One region of the Acidovorax sp. SRI_002 genome, then DNA from elsewhere that is predicted to be linked to it. Evidence: predicted binding sites of a transcription regulator. Region 1 holds the regulator's gene; each other region holds the start of a gene.

Region 1 (4,209 bases):
GCTGCGGGCGATGCCCCCGCGCCGGGCAGCCGCGTGCGCGCCGTGCTGGCCCCCAAAGATCCACCGCCCGCTGCGGCGGCCCCCGAGGCGGCGTCCCCGGCCTCAGCCCCGGCGCTGCGCCCCAGCAACAGCCTTGGCGGCGGCGCCAAGTGAGTGGGCCCGCTGTGAGTACCGGTCCTGACACTCAGGCGGGTAGCCGCCTGGGGCCTGATTCCCAGGCGGGCAGCCGCCTGGAGGTGCAGCACCTGGCGAAGTCTTATGGCAGCCGCAAGGTCGTCAAGGACGTTTCGCTGGTCGTGCAAAAAGGTGAGGTCGTGGGGCTGCTCGGCCCCAACGGCGCGGGCAAGACCACCTCGTTCTACATGATCGTGGGCCTGGTGCGCAGCGACGAGGGAGACATCCGCATCGACGGCCAATCGGTGGCCCACATGCCCATCCACCGGCGCTCGCGCCTGGGCCTGTCGTACCTGCCTCAGGAAGCCTCGATCTTTCGCAAACTCACGGTCGAAGAGAACGTGCGCGCCGTGCTGGAACTGCAGCGTGGTGATGACGGCCAGCCGCTCTCGCGCGACGCCATCGAGGAGCGCCTGACGGCCCTGCTGCAGGAGCTGCGCGTGGACCACCTGCGCGCCTCGCCCGCCATGGCCCTGTCCGGCGGCGAGCGCCGCCGCGTCGAGATTGCCCGGGCCCTGGCTACACAACCGCGTTTCATCCTGCTGGACGAGCCCTTTGCCGGCATCGACCCCATTGCCGTGATCGAGATCCAGCGCATCATCGGCTTCCTGAAGGCGCGGGGCATTGGTGTGCTCATCACCGACCACAATGTGCGCGAAACCCTGGGCATCTGCGACCACGCCTTCATCATCAGCGATGGCCGCGTGCTCGCGCAGGGCACGCCGTCCGAGATCGTGGACAACGCCGAGGTACGACGTGTTTACCTTGGCGAACACTTCAGGATGTGATGAAGCCTGGACTCTCGCTGCGCGTCTCGCAGCATCTTGCATTGACCCCCCAGCTTCAGCAGTCCATTCGGCTGCTGCAGTTGTCCACGCTCGAACTCTCGCAGGAAGTCGAGCAGATGCTCGACGAAAACCCGTTCCTCGAACGCAATGCCGACGAAGCTCCGCGCGAGGAGTTTGGCCTGGAAGCCGCCGACACGCCCGCGCAGCCCGATGAGTACAGCGCCGATGATGCTATATTTTCAGGAGCTATCAGCGCAAGCAGCACAAGCGCTGAAGGCCAAAATGATGCTGAAGCACCGAGTGCTGGCGCTGACGAGCCTGACTGGAGCGGTGACGGCACGGTAGAAATGGCGCCCAACGACGCGGAGTGGGGCGGGGATGCGCCCGCCCGCAACCGCAACGACTCCGAAGGCGACGAGGCCGACGCCACCGAGCTGGCCCGTTCGCATGAATCGCTGACCGCCTTTTTGCACCGTCAGGCGCTGGCGCTGCGCTTGTCCGAGATCGACCGCGCCGCGCTGCGTTTTCTCATTGAATCGCTCAACGACGACGGCTACCTCGAAGAGCCGCTGGAAGAGCTGGCCATCAGCCTGGCCGGGCCGGACGACCTGGAGCAAATCGAAGAGCTGGTGCACCGCTTCACCGTGGCCCAGCGCCTGCTGCAAAGCCTGGAGCCCACCGGCGTGGGTGCGCGCAACCTGGCCGAATGCCTGACGCTGCAGCTCACGGCGCTGGCTGCCGACGAGGACAGCGATGCTGACCCCGACACGGTGCAGACCGCGCTGCGCATTTGTCAGCAGCCGCTGGAGATGCTGGCCCGCCGCGACATCCGCCGCCTGACGCAGCTGTGTGGCGACGGCGAAGAGCGCACTCGCGCCGCCATGGCGCTGATCGCTCGCCTGGAGCCCCGCCCCGGCCGTCGCTTTGCCGACGTGGAGCGCAACATCATCATTCCCGATGTCATCGTGCGCAAAGCCGGGCGTGCCAATGGACGCGATGGCCAGCACAACTTCATCGTCAGCCTCAACCCCGATGTGATGCCGCGCCTGCGCGTGCACGACATTTATGCTGGCGCCCTGCGCGGCCACAAGGGCGGCGAGGGTCACCAGGGCATGCAGCAGCGCCTGCAGGAGGCGCGCTGGTTCATCAAGAACATCCAGCAGCGCTTTGACACCATCCTGCGCGTCTCGCGCGCCATCGTGGAGCGGCAAAAAAGCTTCTTCACCCACGGCGAGTTGGCCATGCGCCCGCTGGTGCTGCGCGACATCGCCGACGAACTGGGCCTGCACGAATCCACCATCAGCCGCGTGACCACCGCCAAATACATGGCTACGCCAATTGGCACGTATGAGCTGAAGTACTTCTTTGGCTCCGGCCTTGGCACCGAGACGGGTGGCAATGCATCCAGCACCGCCGTGCGCGCCCTTATCAAACAGTTTGTGGCCGCAGAAAGCCCCGCCAAGCCGCTGTCCGACAGCCAGATCGCCGAGATGCTCAAGGAGCAGGGCATCGAGTGCGCACGCCGCACCGTGGCCAAGTACCGCGAAGCGCTCAAGATCGCGCCGGCCAACCTGCGCAAGGCGCTGTAGGTACCCCGGTTGGGGGCGCATGGCTCGCCCTGTTTGAATTTTTCGTTTTTCTATCCGCCACCCCACCATGGCCCGCATCGTCTTCGACCTCCCCCCGCACTTCGGCTTTGCCACCGAGCTGCAGATCTACATCAGCCACGTCAACCAAGGCGGGCACCTGGACAACGCGCAACTGCTGAGCCTGGTCTCTGAAGCGCGGGTGCGCTTCTTCCAGTCGCTGGGCTACCCCGAGGCCGACGTGGGCGGGCTGTCCATCGTGGTCGGCGACATCGTGGCGCAGTACAAGTCCGAAGGTTTCCACGGTGAAACCATGCGCGTGGAGATGGCGCCTGCGGACTTCAACCGCTATGGGTTTGACCTGGTCTTTTGCATGACCGAGAAGACCTCAGGCCGCGAGGTGGCGCGCGGCAAGATCGGCATCGTCTTCATCGGCAAGGCCGACCGCAAGGTGGCGCCGATCCCCGAATCCATCCGCCAATTGCTGCTGGCCCGCGCGGGAACGCCGGATTCCCACGCATTGTCTGAGCGCGTATCCTCCCCATCGACATGAACCAACTCCAACTTTTTCTCCCCTGCGCCGCTGGTGTGGAGGGCTTTCTGGCCGACGAGGTGCATGGCATCACCGGCCTCACGGGGCAAGACCTGCTGGTCGGCCGCGGCGGCGTGCTGCTGCGCGCCTCGTGGCGCGAGGCGCTGCTGCTCAACCTGCACAGCCGCCTGGCCCAGCGCGTGCTGGTGCAGTTGGCGCACCGCCCGTACCGCTCCGAGAACGATCTCTATGCCATGGCCAGCGACGTGGCCTGGGAAATCTGGTTCACCACGCGCCAGACCTTCAAGGTCGAGGTGACCGCCCAGCACAGCCCGCTGCAGAGCCTCAACTTCGCAGGTCTCAAGGTCAAGGACGCCGTGGCCGACCGCTTTCGCGCCAAAAGCGGGGTGCGCCCCGACGTGAACACCCAGTGGCCCGATGTGCGCATCCACCTGCACCTGACCACCGACGAGGCCACGATCTACATCGACACCTCGGGCGAGCCGCTGTTCAAACGCGGCTGGCGCGAAGACAAGGGCGATGCGCCACTGAAAGAAACCCTGGCCGCCGCCATGATTGCCGCCAGCGGCTGGGACCCGCATGGCGACAACCCCCAGCCCCTGTACGACCCCTGCTGCGGCAGCGGCACCATCGTGATCGAGGCCGCGCAGATCGCCTGCCGCATTCCGGCCGGCATGCTGCGGCGTTTTGCGTTCGAGAAGCTGCTGCCGTTCCAGGCCCATGTCTGGGATGCTATTAAAAAAGAAGCTGAAAGCGCAATACAGACAAGCGCTGTGCCCCTGTTTGGCAGTGATGTGGCCTTCCGCATGGTCGATTTTGCGCAGCGCAATGCTGAGCGCGCAGGCGTGGCCGATGCCGTGCAGCTGCGCGGCGGCGACGCCCTGCAGCGCATGCCGCCCTGCGAGCAGCCCGGCGTGATGCTGCTGAACCCGCCCTATGGCGAGCGCATTGCTGCTGCAGGCAGCGCAGGCCGCAACGCCAGCGAGCGCGCCGCCGACCGTGCCCAGGGCATGGCCGTGGGCCGCGAAGAGGCGCAGACCGAGGATGGCGGCGAATTCTTCAGCCAGCTGGCCTCGCACTGGAAGAAGAACTACGCTGGTTGGCAGGC
Region 2 (4,209 bases), on a different contig from region 1:
CAGCACCACCCACCACGCGCACACGGCGGCCAGCAGCGCCAGCAGCGCAAACACCTTGAGAAACGGCATCTGTAGCATTTGGCCGGGCACCGGCGCCTGCAGGCTTTCCTGCACATACACCACGCCCACCAGAAACGCCATCACCGCGCACAGCGACACCATCACCATCAGGTACTGCCCCAGGCGAAAGTTCACCTTGATGGCCCAGCGCTGCGGCAGCAAGGCTTCCACCACGCTGCGCAGCTGGTCGGCCGCGCGCGAGCCGGTCTTGCAGCGGTCGTGGCAGCGCGATTCGAGCGAGCAGCACAGCGAGCAGATGGGCGCGGCATAGGCCGGACAGCGCGCCATGTCTTCGGACTCGAACTGGTTCTCGCACACGGCGCAGCGCACGATCTCGCCGGGCCGCCACTCGTTGCCGGGAGCGCGCGCCAGGTAGTAGCGGCCCTGCGTCAGCCAGGCCAGCAGCGGCGCCAGCGCCATCGACAGCACCAGCGCAATGAAGGGCGAAAACGCGGCCGCCTCTTCGCCCAGCAGCCCTGCATAGGCACAGCAGGCCACCGTGGCCGCCAGCACCATGGCGCCCAGGCCCACGGGGTTGAAGTCATACAGGTGCGCGCGCCGAAACTCGATGCCTTTGGGCGACAGGCCCAGTGGCTTGTTGATGACCAGGTCTGCCACCAGCGCACCCACCCAGGCAATGGCCACGTTGCTGTACACGGCCAGCACTTTCTCCAGCGCGCCAAACACCCCGAGCGTCATCAGCAAGGTGGCGATCAACACGTTGAACACCAGCCACACCACACGCCCGGGGTGGCTGCGCGTCACGCGCGCAAAAAAGTTGGACCACGCCAGCGAGCCCGCGTAGGCATTGGTGAGGTTGATCTTGATCTGCGAGACCACCACAAACACCACCGTCACCGCCACCGCCAGCCCCGGCAGGCCCAGCGCCTGCATGACCTGGTGAAAGCCTGCGAGGAACATCTGCGTGGGCTCGGCGGCGCGCTGGGCGCCCACCTCGAACTGCAGCGCGGCAAACGCCAGAAAGGCCCCACCCGCCATCTTGAGCATGCCCATCACCACCCAGCCTGGCCCCGCCACCAGCACGGCGCCCCACCAGCGCAGGCGGTTGGCGGCAGTGCGCTCGGGCAGAAAGCGCAAAAAGTCCACTTGCTCGCCAATCTGCACCACCAGTGAAAAGATCACCGCCGCGGCTGCACCAAACATGAGCGGGTCAAACTGGCTGCTGCCGCTCTTGAGGCCCGAGAGCCCCGCAAAGTCGTGGTACAGCTGCGGCTGGGCCAGCGCAATCCACACAAAGGGCAGCAGCAGCAAGAACAGCCACAGCGGCTGCGTCCAGGCCTGCAGGCGCGAGATCAGCGTGATGCCGCGCATGGCCAGCGGAAGGATCACCAGCGACGAGACGATGTAGCACCACTCCAGCGGCCAGTCCACCACCATCTGCAGCGCCAACGCCATGATGGCCGCCTCCAAGGCAAAGAAGATAAAGGTGAACACTGCGTAGATCAGCGAGGTGATGGTGGAGCCCAGGTAGCCAAAGCCTGCGCCGCGCGTGAGCAGGTCCATGTCCAGCCCATAGCGCGCTGCGTAGTAGGCAATGGGCAGGCCGGTCAGAAAGATCAGCAACCCCACGGTGAGGATGGCCCACATGGCGTTGCTGAAGCCGTAGTTCAGCGCAATCGCGCCACCAATGGCCTCCAGTGCCAGGAATGACAGCGAACCGAACGCCGTGTTGGCCACGCGGAATTCGCTCCAGCGCCGAAAGCTCTTGGGCGTGTAGCGCAGCGCGTAGTCCTCCATGGTCTCGTCGGCCACCCAGGCGTTGTACTCGCGCCGGAAACGAAAAATCGTTTGTGGTGCGCTCTGGGCATCGGGTGCTTGTGGTGAGGCCATGCCCAGCACAAAGCAAGAAGCGTTCTAGGCGCGCACCGCGTTGGGGCGTTGCACGGGCACGCATTGCCATGGGCAGGTCCATGTGCAGGTGTATTTGCAGTGCATGCACCGGGGTGCGTACGCAGCCCTACGTTAATTGACGTATGGGCGCATTCAAGGGTTGTCCCTAACCTTCATTCCACAGCGCACACAACCCGCTTTGGTCCCGTCCCTTCATTCACACCGATCCTGCAAGGAGCGTCTTTATGAGCCACCCTTCCGACCCCCGCTTTAGTGACTCCGCCCAGGCCGAACCCGGCCGCCGTCGCATCCTGCAGGCGCTGGGCGCCGCATCCGTGGCGGGCCTGCCTGCCTGGTCGTTTGGCCAGCCCACTGCGCAGGTCAACACCACCAAGCTGGCCATCACCGACACCGAAGTCACCGTGGGCCAGCTGCACTCCGCCACCGGCACCATGGCGATTTCCGAAACCGGCTCCATCCAGGCCGAACAGCTGGCCATTGACCAGATCAATGCCATGGGCGGTGTGCTGGGCCGCAAGATCAAGGTGATTAAGGAAGACGGTGCGTCGGACTGGCCCACGTTTGCCGAAAAGTCCAAGAAGCTGCTCATCAACGACCGCTGCGCCGCCGTGTTTGGCTGCTGGACCAGCGCCTCGCGCAAGGCCGTGCTGCCGGTGTTCGAAAAGGAAAACGGGCTGCTCTACTACCCCACGTTCTATGAAGGCCTGGAGCAGTCCAAGAACGTGATCTACACCGGCCAGGAAGCCACGCAGCAGATCCTGTACAGCCTGGAATGGGCCAAGACCGAGAAGAAGGCCAAGAGCTTCTTCCTCATCGGCTCCGACTACATCTGGCCCCGCACCTCGATGAAGATTGCGCGCAAGCACATCGAGAACTTCCAGAAGGGCAAGGTCGTGGGCGAGGAGTACTACCCGCTGGGCAGCACCAACTTCGGCTCGCTGATGAACAAGATCAAGGTGCAAAAGCCCGACTGCCTGTTTGTGGCGGTGGTGGGCGGCTCCAACGTAGCGTTCTACAAGGCGCTCAAGGCCGCGGGCATCACGGGCGACAAGCAACTGCTGGTCACGCTGTCGGTCACCGAAGACGAGATGACTGGCGTGGGTGGCGAGAACTTCAACGGTTTCTACTCGTCGATGAAGTACTTCCAGTCCCTCGACAACGAGAACAACAAGAAGTTTGTGGCCGCCTTCAAGGCCAAGTACGGCAAGGACGCCGTGATCGGCGACGTGACGCAGGCGGGCTACCTGGGCCCCTGGCTGTGGAAGGCGGCGGTCGAAAAAGCCAAGAGCTTTGACGTGGACAAGGTGGTGGCCGCATCGCCCGGCATCGAGCTGACCACCGCGCCTGAGGGCTATGTGAAGGTGGACGCCAACCACCACCTGTGGAGCAAGTCGCGCATCGCCATGGGCATGCCGGATGCTTCGTTCAAGGTGGTATCTGAGTCGCCTGCGCTGATCAAGCCGGATCCATTTCCCAAAGGTTATCAATAAACACCCCCTGAGGCGCTTCGCGCCTTCCCCCTCTCTCGCTGCGCGGGAGGGGGACGACACCCTCGGTGCGGGGCGGCCCTTCCTCGGTGTCCCTCGCAAGAGGCCGCCCCATGGCACCGCTGTTCGTTTTCCAACGCTGCCCACGCAGGAGCTGCAACATGACCTTTTCCGAAATGATGAACATCGGCCTGATGCAGGGCTTTGCGGGGCTGAGCCTGTTTGCCGTGCTGCTGCTCATGGGGCTGGGGCTGGCCATCATCTTTGGGCAGATGGGCGTGATCAACATGGCCCATGGCGAGTTCATGACCATCGGCGCCTACACGATCTACCTGGGCTCCACCCTCGCGGCCAACCATGCGCCGCAAATGATTCCGTACTACTTTCCGCTGGCCATCGTGGCGGCCTTCGGCTTTGCGTTTGTGGCGGGCTGGCTGGTGGAGTGGGGACTGATCCGCCACCTGTACAAACGCCCGCTCGACACCCTGCTGGCCACCTGGGGCATCAGCCTGGCCCTGCAGCAATCGTTTCGCACCTTCATCGGCCCCAAGGAGGTCAGCCCGACCTTGCCCGACTGGCTGCTGGGTTCGTGGGCGCCCGCCGAGGGGCTGGACATCCCGATCAATGGCCTGTTTGTGCTGGCGCTGACGGCGGTGGTCACAGGGGGCGTGCTGCTGGCCCTGCACAAGAGCCGCTGGGGCCTGCGGGTGCGCGCCACGGTGAGCAACCGCGTCATGGCCAACGCCATCGGCATCGACACCCAGAAGACCGACCGCCTGACCTTTGCCAT
Region 3 (4,209 bases), on a different contig from region 1:
CATCTGCTGGACGACGTGCTGCGCGACACCATCTTGGTGGTGGTGGCGCAGCTCATCGGTGTGGCACCTGGACAGTTCATCGCTATCGTGGCCATCACGCAGCTCAGCGAGAGCTTTCAGCACGCCAATGTGCGCCTGTGGTTTGGGCGCTGGGGCGAGCGGCTGTGGATCAGTCCGCGGTTTCACCGGCTGCACCACAGCATCGGAATTGGCCATGAGACCGTCAAGCCATTGTCAGGGGAGGCTGCTGCGCAGGGCGCCAGATACCGCGTGGTGCTGGGCGGGCACAACTTCGGCGTATTGCTGCCCTGGTGGGACATGCTGATGCGCACGGCCAACTTTGAATTGCGTTTTGATCCCACGGGCGTGCGCGATCAGGTGGAGCCGGGGCCAGACGGGCGCTTGCGCGACTATGGCAAGGGCTTTTGGTCGCAGCAATGGCGGGGTGTTCTTAGGCTGCTGGGCAAGGCCTGAAAGACCCTCCACGCGGTCAAGAAGGTATGCTTGTCGGCATGGGACTTTTGCTTGATTCTTTCTGGCGTGCTGCGGCCTATTGCCTGCGGCCCCGCGTCATGGCCCTGTCCGTTTTGCCGTTGCTGCTGATGGTGGGGCTGGCGTTGGGGCTGGGCTATTTTTATTGGGACGGAGCCGTGCAGGGCATGCGCGCGCTGCTGGATGCCTCTCCGCTTCTGGCCAGCTTCTGGAATTGGCTGCAAGGGTGGGGGTTGGGTGATGTCACCTCCGTCGTGGCGCCCCTCATGGTGGTTTTGGCGGTGGCTCCGGCTTTGGTGGTGGTCTCGCTGCTGGTGGTCGCGGTCCTCATGACCCCCGCATTGGTGGCGTTGGTGGCGGATCGGCGTTTCCCTGTGCTGGAGCGCAAGAAGGGTGGCTCCTTCATCGCCAGCGTGGCCTGGTCGGTCAGCTCCACCGTGCTGGCATTGATCGCCTTGGTGGTGTCGGTGCCCCTGTGGCTGGTGCCACCCCTGGTGCTCATCCTGCCCCCCTTGATCTGGGGGTGGCTGACCTACCGCGTGATGGTGTTTGATGCGCTGGCTGACCATGCCAGCAAGGAAGAGCGGCAAGAGATTTTCCGCCGCCACCGCAGCAGCCTGCTGGGTATTGGCATTCTCACCGGCTACCTCGGGGCGGCGCCAAGCATCGTGTGGGCCTCAGGCGTGGTCTTTGCTGCGGCTTTTTTCATTCTGGTGCCGCTTGCGATCTGGATCTACACCCTGGTTTTTGCGTTCTCTTCCCTCTGGTTCACCCACTATTGCCTGGCAGCCCTGGAGCGCTTGCGCGCAGAGGGCACAGGGGTAACACCCGTTGAAGTGTCTACACCGAAGGCTGCAGACGCGGGGGAGCCCGCGCATTCCGCGCTGCCGCCTGCGGCGTCGCCCACTGCTGTTCTTTCTGCCCCCCCATCTCCTGCCAACGGAAGCCCTGCACCATGATCCCATCTTTCGGTCTGATCATCGTGGGTGATGAAATCCTGTCTGGCAAGCGTGCCGACAAGCACATGCCCAAGGTCATTGAACTGCTGTCAGCGCGAGGGCTTTCGCTGACCTACGCCGACTACGTGGGCGACAACCCGGACCGCATCACGGCCACGCTGCAGCGCGCTTTTGCGTCAGGTGACGTGGTGTTTTCCTGCGGTGGCATTGGCGCAACGCCAGACGACCACACCCGCCAATGCGCCGCGCGTGCCCTGGGCCGGGACCTGGTACTACACCCCGACGCTGAGGCTCTGATCCGCGAGCGCATGCAGGACGTGGCCCAGGAGCAGGGTGTGACGTATGAGCCGGACCGTCCCGACAACGTGCACCGGCTCAACATGGGGGTGTTTCCGGCAGGTGCCCACATCATTCCCAACCCTTACAACAAGATCCCCGGGTTCAGCTGCGAGGGCGGTCGTGGAGGGGCCGTGCATTTTGTTCCTGGATTCCCTGTCATGGCCTGGCCGATGATCGAGTGGGTGCTGGACCAGCACTACGCAGCGTTGTTCAACCGCACGCCACAGACCGAGCAGTCGGTGGTGGTCTATGGGGCCATGGAAGCGGCTTTGACGCCCCTCATGGAGCGCATCGAAAAAACGCACCCGAACGTTCGGGTGTTCAGTTTGCCCAGCGTGGATCATCCACAATACGGGCGGCATATTGAACTGGGTGTCAAAGGTCCTGCTCCCCTCGTTCCCGCTGCATGGCAGGACCTGAAACGGGGGTTGCACGAGTTTGGTGCAAATTGTGGCCCTGAATTGGTGCGCAGCTTGTGATGCCCTGTGTTGATAGCAGGTTTGCACTAAATTGGTGCGGTTCGGCGGGTGCTCCCTCGGCCTGCAGTCCTTAGTGCTCCTTCATAGTGCGGCGGCTGCACCCAGCTGGCACGCAAACTGCTTTTATTTCGGTAAATTCCTTTTTTCAACAAGCGCTTTATCCAGGAGAACCTGATGGCCAAGACCGTTGCAGACGTGATGAAGATGGTGAAGGAGAACGAAGTCAAGTTCGTTGACTTCCGTTTCACCGATACCCGTGGCAAGGAACAGCACGTGACAGTGCCTGTGTCCCACTTCGACGAAGACAAGTTCACGTCCGGCCATGCATTTGATGGCTCCTCGGTAGCCGGCTGGAAGGGCATTGAAGCCTCGGACATGCAACTCATGCCCGACCCCAGCACCGCCAACATCGACCCCTTCTTTGAAGAAACCACACTGTTCCTGCAGTGCGATGTGATCGAACCCGGTGACGGCAAGGCCTACGACCGCGATCCACGCTCCATCGCCAAGCGCGCTGAAGCCTACCTCAAGGCTTCCGGCCTGGGCGACACGGCGTTCTTCGGCCCAGAGCCAGAATTCTTCATCTTCGACGGCGTGCGTTGGTCCAACGAACCCGGCAAGGTCATGTTCGAGATCGAAGAGTACGAAGCCCCCTGGAACTCGGGCGCCAAGCTCGAAGGTGGCAACCGTGGTCACCGTCCCACCGTCAAGGGCGGCTACTTCCCAGTGCCTCCCGTCGACAGCACGCAAGACATGCGCGCTGAGATGTCCCTGATCCTCGAATCCCTGGGCATCCCGGTCGAAGTGTTCCACCACGAAGTGGCGGGCGCTGGCCAGAACGAAATCGGTACGCGTTTCAGCACGCTGGTCGAGCGCGCCGACTGGACGCAGGTCCTGAAGTACGTGGTCTGGAACGTGGCCAACGCCTACGGCAAGACCGCCACCTTCATGCCCAAGCCCTATGCTGGCGACAACGGCTCGGGCATGCACGTGCACCAGTCCATCTGGAAGGACGGCAAGAACCTGTTCGCTGGCGACGGCTATGCCGGCCTGAGCGACTTTGCGCTGTACTACATCGGCGGCATCATCAAGCACGCACGTGCCCTGAACGCCATCACCAACCCCGGCACCAATTCGTACAAGCGCCTGGTTCCTGGCTTTGAAGCCCCTGTGAAGCTGGCCTACTCGGCCCGCAACCGCTCGGCCTCGATCCGTATTCCTTACGTGGCTAACCCCAAGGGCCGCCGCATCGAAGCGCGTTTCCCCGATCCATCGGCCAACCCATACCTGTGCTTCTCGGCACTGATGATGGCGGGCCTGGACGGTGTGGAAAACAAGATCCATCCCGGCGAAGCCGCCACGAAGGATCTGTACCACCTGCCACCCGAGGAAGACAAGCTGGTGCCCACCGTGTGCCACAGCCTGGACCAAGCGCTCGAATATCTGGACAAGGACCGTGGTTTCCTTACCAAGGGTGGCGTCTTTACCGACTCCATGCTGGATGCCTACATCGAACTCAAGATGGGCGAAGTCACGCGTTTCCGCATGGCACCTCACCCTGTCGAGTACGACATGTACTACTCCCTGTAATCGCCTGCCTGCAGGCCATTACCCCCAAAAAGGCGGCCCCGGCCGCCTTTTTTTATTGCGCTCAAGGATCGGGTTTCGCTGAAACGGAACCACTGGCTGGGCCGTTGCATCCTTGTACAAAGCCCTGTGCGGGGCTGCTGGTGTTGGATTGGCGATGTGTGGCGATTGGGGGATACTCCCCGAACCCCTGCATGGCAGTGCGAGGAAACCGAATGAAGAAAACGCTCATCACCCTGTTACTGATCGCCGCGACGGCTCCCGCCGCATGGGCGCAAGACCGCATCTACCGTTGCGGCAACGAATACACCAACAACGCCCAGCAGGCCAAGGAGCGCGGCTGCAAGCTGGTT
Region 4 (4,209 bases), on a different contig from region 1:
AGAGGCCGAGATCGAGGCGGCGGTGCAAGCCGTGGTCGCACAGCTGGCGCAGCGTGCGGGCGCACGGCTGCGGATGTGACGATGTCCAAAGGGAGTGATAAATCATGATCGAATTCGCAGTCGAAAGCCTGGAGACCCCAGCGCTGACCAAGGCGCAGCTGGCCGATCTGCTGTTCGACCAAATCGGCCTGAACAAGCGCGAGTCCAAGGACATGATCGATGCGTTCTTTGACCTGATCTCCCAGAGCCTTGTGGAGGGCAAGGATGTCAAGTTGTCGGGCTTCGGCAACTTTCAGATTCGGACCAAGGCTCCACGACCTGGTCGTAATCCGCGCACGGGCGAGGCCATTCCGATCAAAGCACGCCGGGTCGTGACGTTTCATGCCAGCAGCAAGCTCAAGGAGCAGATCCAGACGGCCGCTGCCTCGTGAATTTGTGCGCTTTTTGTGACCAGAATGTTGCCGATGGCTGGCGGTCTGTGCGCGTCTGCAGTACGCTAGTCGGCTGTTCGGTTTGAATCCACAACCCATGGGCACCCCGCTTCCTTCCATCCCTGCCAAGCGCTACTTCACGATTGGTGAGGTCGCGGAGTTGTGTGGCGTCAAGCCCCATGTTTTGCGCTATTGGGAGCAGGAGTTCACGCAGTTGCGTCCCATGAAGCGGCGCGGCAATCGGCGCTATTACCAGCACCATGAGGTGTTGATGATCCGCCGCATCCGCGATCTGCTGTACGACCAGGGGTTCACGATCAGTGGTGCACGCAATCGTCTGCAGGAGCTTGCGCATCCGGCCCGCGATGATTCCGGAACCGACGCTGCATTGAATGGTGATGGCCTGGATTCCCAGATGCCCAGCATGCTGGTGGATAGCGCGCGTGACCTTTCCATCGAGGCGATGGGGTTCACCCTGGACTCCAATGCGGTGCGCAAAGAATTATTTGAGATTCGTGCGCTGCTTTCTCTGAACTGAGGTTTTTTGTGCATATAATCTAAGTCTTGTCGGCGTGTAGCGCAGCCTGGTAGCGCACTTGCATGGGGTGCAAGGGGTCGCGAGTTCGAATCCCGCCACGCCGACCATTGATAGCAAAAGCCCAGAACCGAAAGGTTCTGGGCTTTTTTGCTTGAGAGGGCGCTCAGAGGTATCCCTGAATGATTTGTACCATGCCTCCTGACCGCTGCACTCTTAGGGCTTGTTGCGCGGGCTTGCCGCCAGGGAGCGCGCTGTGTGCTGATCGAAAACAGGTGATGGCCCGCCGGGGCGGAGGACTTTCATGATCGATGGACTCGTGGCCGGAAGGCTTTACGGTGATTCCGAGCAGCGTACCGACAAGGCTGGAAAGCCTTTCACTGTGGCCAAGGTGCGTGCAAACACGGCGGATGGCGAGTTGCTTTTTGTGAATGTGATTGCGTTTGAGGCGGGTGTTTGCGCTGCCATTCATCACCTGCGCGATGGGGATTCACTCGCGCTTTCGGGCAGCATCACACCGAGAGTCTGGACGGACAAGCAGGGCAACACCCGGCCTGCATTGGATATGGTGGCGCACCGTCTGCTTGCGCTCCACGGAGATTGAAACAGGACGCTGCTGAGTGGCGGACTTGAAGCGGGGCAACGGTGTATCCCTGTGGGTTTGGGCAACCGGCTTCAGGCGCTTGTGGGGCACCGCAGATATCAAGTCGGGCTTTGTGGCATGGATGTGGTTTTTATAAATCCCAGCGCTTTGAGTTCTTCTTCGTCCAGATGCAGCTCCGTCAATTCCGGTTGCCGTGCCTCCACGGCACGCCTGCGTTCGTAGTTGCTGGGAGGGCCTTTTTCTGTTTGTCGGCGGTCCTGCCCGTTGCGTCTGTCGGTGTTGACTCTCCGGTCGGTGTTCATACTGGTGCTCATGCTGGTGAGGTCATGGGTATTGATGGGGGCTGGGGCTGTCGGTGCTTCATGAACGTGATGCTCGGTGGTTGCCAGTCGCCTCCGTCCTGCCGTGCCAGTCTGCCGGAGCTCGCTTTGTTTGGAAATGAAAAGATGACCGCAAGGCAAGGTGGGTTGCAAGGGTGACACTGCAGATGCTTTGGTGAATCGGAAGATTCCAAAGTGTCCACCGCCCAAGCCTTTGCCAAAGCCTGGCGACTCCAGTCCTTGCAGCTCGCTACCGGTATGGGTGATTGCCCTGATTTGGTGAGGTGCTGCACTGCATTGATGCATTCCGCCACCGGGCGGTACTCCAGAGAACGATCCGGTCAGCCCTACCTGGTCCGCCCACAGGGGCTTGGCATGGCCTCGGATGGTGCGGCATGAATATTGCGATCCCCTTCCGTGTCTGCTGGTGAAGCTGCCTGCGGACTGATCGATACCCTCCGCTAATGATGGCGGAACACCCGAGTGAGTTGCGGCTTTTTTTGCAGTCGCCCGCTTGGTAGTTCCAACCCACGCCCGTGGTTCCGCGGAGGGTGTGCTGTGCCGCTGGCATGGCACATCCTGCACCCCTCGAAACGGTTCCCCGGGTTCTTGCAGGATGAGCAAGCATGAAAATCGTTCTCATTGGCCACGGCATGGTCGGCCACAAGTTCCTCGAAAGTCTGGCCGAAACCGGCATGACTGGTGTCGAGGTCACCGTGCTGTGCGAGGAGCCGCGCCCTGCCTACGACCGGGTGCATCTGTCGGCCTTCTTCAGTGGCACCTCGGCCGATGAACTTTCGCTGGTCGAACCCGGCTTCTTCGAGCGCACCGGCTTCACGTTGCGCCTGGCCGCGCGCGCTGCATCGGTGGACCGTCGCATCCGCACCGTGACCACGGCGGATGGCGAAGTGCTCACCTACGACAAGCTGGTGTTGGCCACCGGCTCCAATCCCTTCGTGCCCCAGGTGTCCGGACGCGACCGCGATCACTGCTTTGTCTACCGCACCATCGAGGACCTGGAGGCCATGCAGGCCTCGGGTGCCAAATCGAAGACCGGCGTGGTCGTGGGCGGGGGGCTGCTGGGCCTGGAATGCGCCAAGGCGCTGCGCGACATGGGCCTCGAAACCCATGTGGTCGAGTTCGCTCCCAGGCTCATGGCTGTTCAGGTGGATGAGGGCGGTGGCCGCGTGCTGCGGGCCAAGATCGAAGAACTGGGCGTGCAGGTGCACACCGGCCGCAATACGCAGGAGATCACCGATGGCGCCCGCGCGCGCCACCGCATGGTGTTTGCCGACGGCACCTGGCTGGAGACCGACATGATCGTGTTCTCCGCTGGCATCCGCCCACGAGACGAACTGGCGCGCCAGAGCCTGCTGGCCATTGGCCCGCGCGGCGGCGTGGCCATTGACAGTGCCTGCCGTACCAGCGACCACGATGTCTACGCCATCGGCGAATGCGCCTCGTGGAACGAGCAGACCTTCGGCCTGGTCGCGCCCGGCTACGACATGGCGCGTGTGGCCGCCCGCCACATCGCGGGTGAGACCGACGCGGCTTTCGTCGGTGCGGACATGAGCACCAAGCTCAAGCTCATGGGCGTGGACGTAGCCAGCATTGGCGACGCGCATGGGAAAACGCCGCACAGCCGCACCTGCCAGTACGTGGACGAGCGTCGCCAGGTCTACAAAAAGATCGTCATCAGCGAGGATGGCAAGCAGCTGCTGGGCGCCGTGCTGATCGGCGATGCCTCCGAATACGGCACGTTGCTGCAGATGGCGCTGAACGGCATCACGCTGCCTGATGACCCCGAGTTCCTGATCTTCCCGTCCAGCGACGGCAAGGCCAAGCCCGGACTGGGTGTAGAGGCGTTGCCTGATACGGCACAGATCTGCTCGTGCAATAACGTCACCAAGGGTGGCATCTGCGAGGCCGTGGGCAATGGGGCGTGCACCATTGCCGAGATGAAGGCCTGCACCAAGGCTGGTGCCACCTGCGGCGGCTGCGTGCCCCTTGTCACCCAGGTCATGAAGGCGGAAATGGCGCGCCGTGGCATGGCCGTGAACAACCACATCTGCGAGCACTTCGCTTACTCGCGCCAGGAGATCTACCACCTGGTGCGTGTGGGCCAGATCAAGAGCTTCGAGGACCTGCTGGCAAAGCATGGCAAGGGCATGGGCTGCGATATCTGCAAGCCCGTGGCGGCCAGTGTGTTCGCCTCGTGCTGGAACGAGTTTGTGCTCAAGAAGGAGCTGGCCGGCCTGCAGGACAGCAACGACTACTTCCTGGGCAACATCCAGAAGGACGGCACCTACTCGGTGGTGC

What was found. Region 1 encodes sigma-54, which starts transcription at its own class of promoters, with help from an activator protein. Its sites were predicted from a motif close to TGGCANGNAANCTGCTTT; they were not measured.
Region 2: urtA (urea ABC transporter substrate-binding protein) is a predicted target of sigma-54. The motif match lies at 2,095-2,112, and genes of this name have one in related genera.
Region 3: glnA (type I glutamate--ammonia ligase) is a predicted target of sigma-54. The motif match lies at 2,376-2,393, and genes of this name have one in related genera.
Region 4: nirB (nitrite reductase large subunit NirB) is a predicted target of sigma-54. The motif match lies at 2,282-2,299, and genes of this name have one in related genera.

The regions. Positions count from the first base shown of each region.
Region 1 covers NZ_JBYCZW010000008.1:275,598-279,806, reverse strand. The annotation lists gene lptA (lipopolysaccharide transport periplasmic protein LptA) at 1-153, shown strand, start outside; gene lptB (LPS export ABC transporter ATP-binding protein) at 165-962, shown strand; gene AC2YJX_RS22335 (RNA polymerase factor sigma-54) at 962-2,551, shown strand; gene AC2YJX_RS22330 (acyl-CoA thioesterase) at 2,619-3,101, shown strand; gene AC2YJX_RS22325 (THUMP domain-containing class I SAM-dependent RNA methyltransferase) at 3,098-4,209, shown strand, end outside.
Region 2 covers NZ_JBYCZW010000003.1:168,199-172,407, reverse strand. The annotation lists gene AC2YJX_RS08945 (hybrid sensor histidine kinase/response regulator) at 1-1,911, opposite strand, end outside; gene urtA (urea ABC transporter substrate-binding protein) at 2,157-3,422, shown strand; gene urtB (urea ABC transporter permease subunit UrtB) at 3,581-4,209, shown strand, end outside.
Region 3 covers NZ_JBYCZW010000001.1:1,068,329-1,072,537, reverse strand. The annotation lists gene AC2YJX_RS04810 (sterol desaturase family protein) at 1-474, shown strand, start outside; gene AC2YJX_RS04805 (EI24 domain-containing protein) at 513-1,451, shown strand; gene AC2YJX_RS04800 (competence/damage-inducible protein A) at 1,448-2,269, shown strand; gene glnA (type I glutamate--ammonia ligase) at 2,444-3,859, shown strand; gene AC2YJX_RS04790 (hypothetical protein) at 4,072-4,209, shown strand, end outside.
Region 4 covers NZ_JBYCZW010000001.1:833,459-837,667, reverse strand. The annotation lists gene pheT (phenylalanine--tRNA ligase subunit beta) at 1-79, shown strand, start outside; gene AC2YJX_RS03770 (integration host factor subunit alpha) at 105-431, shown strand; gene AC2YJX_RS03765 (MerR family transcriptional regulator) at 529-969, shown strand; tRNA gene AC2YJX_RS03760 (tRNA-Pro) at 1,000-1,076, shown strand; gene AC2YJX_RS03755 (single-stranded DNA-binding protein) at 1,271-1,570, shown strand; gene AC2YJX_RS03750 (hypothetical protein) at 1,669-1,872, opposite strand; gene nirB (nitrite reductase large subunit NirB) at 2,517-4,209, shown strand, end outside.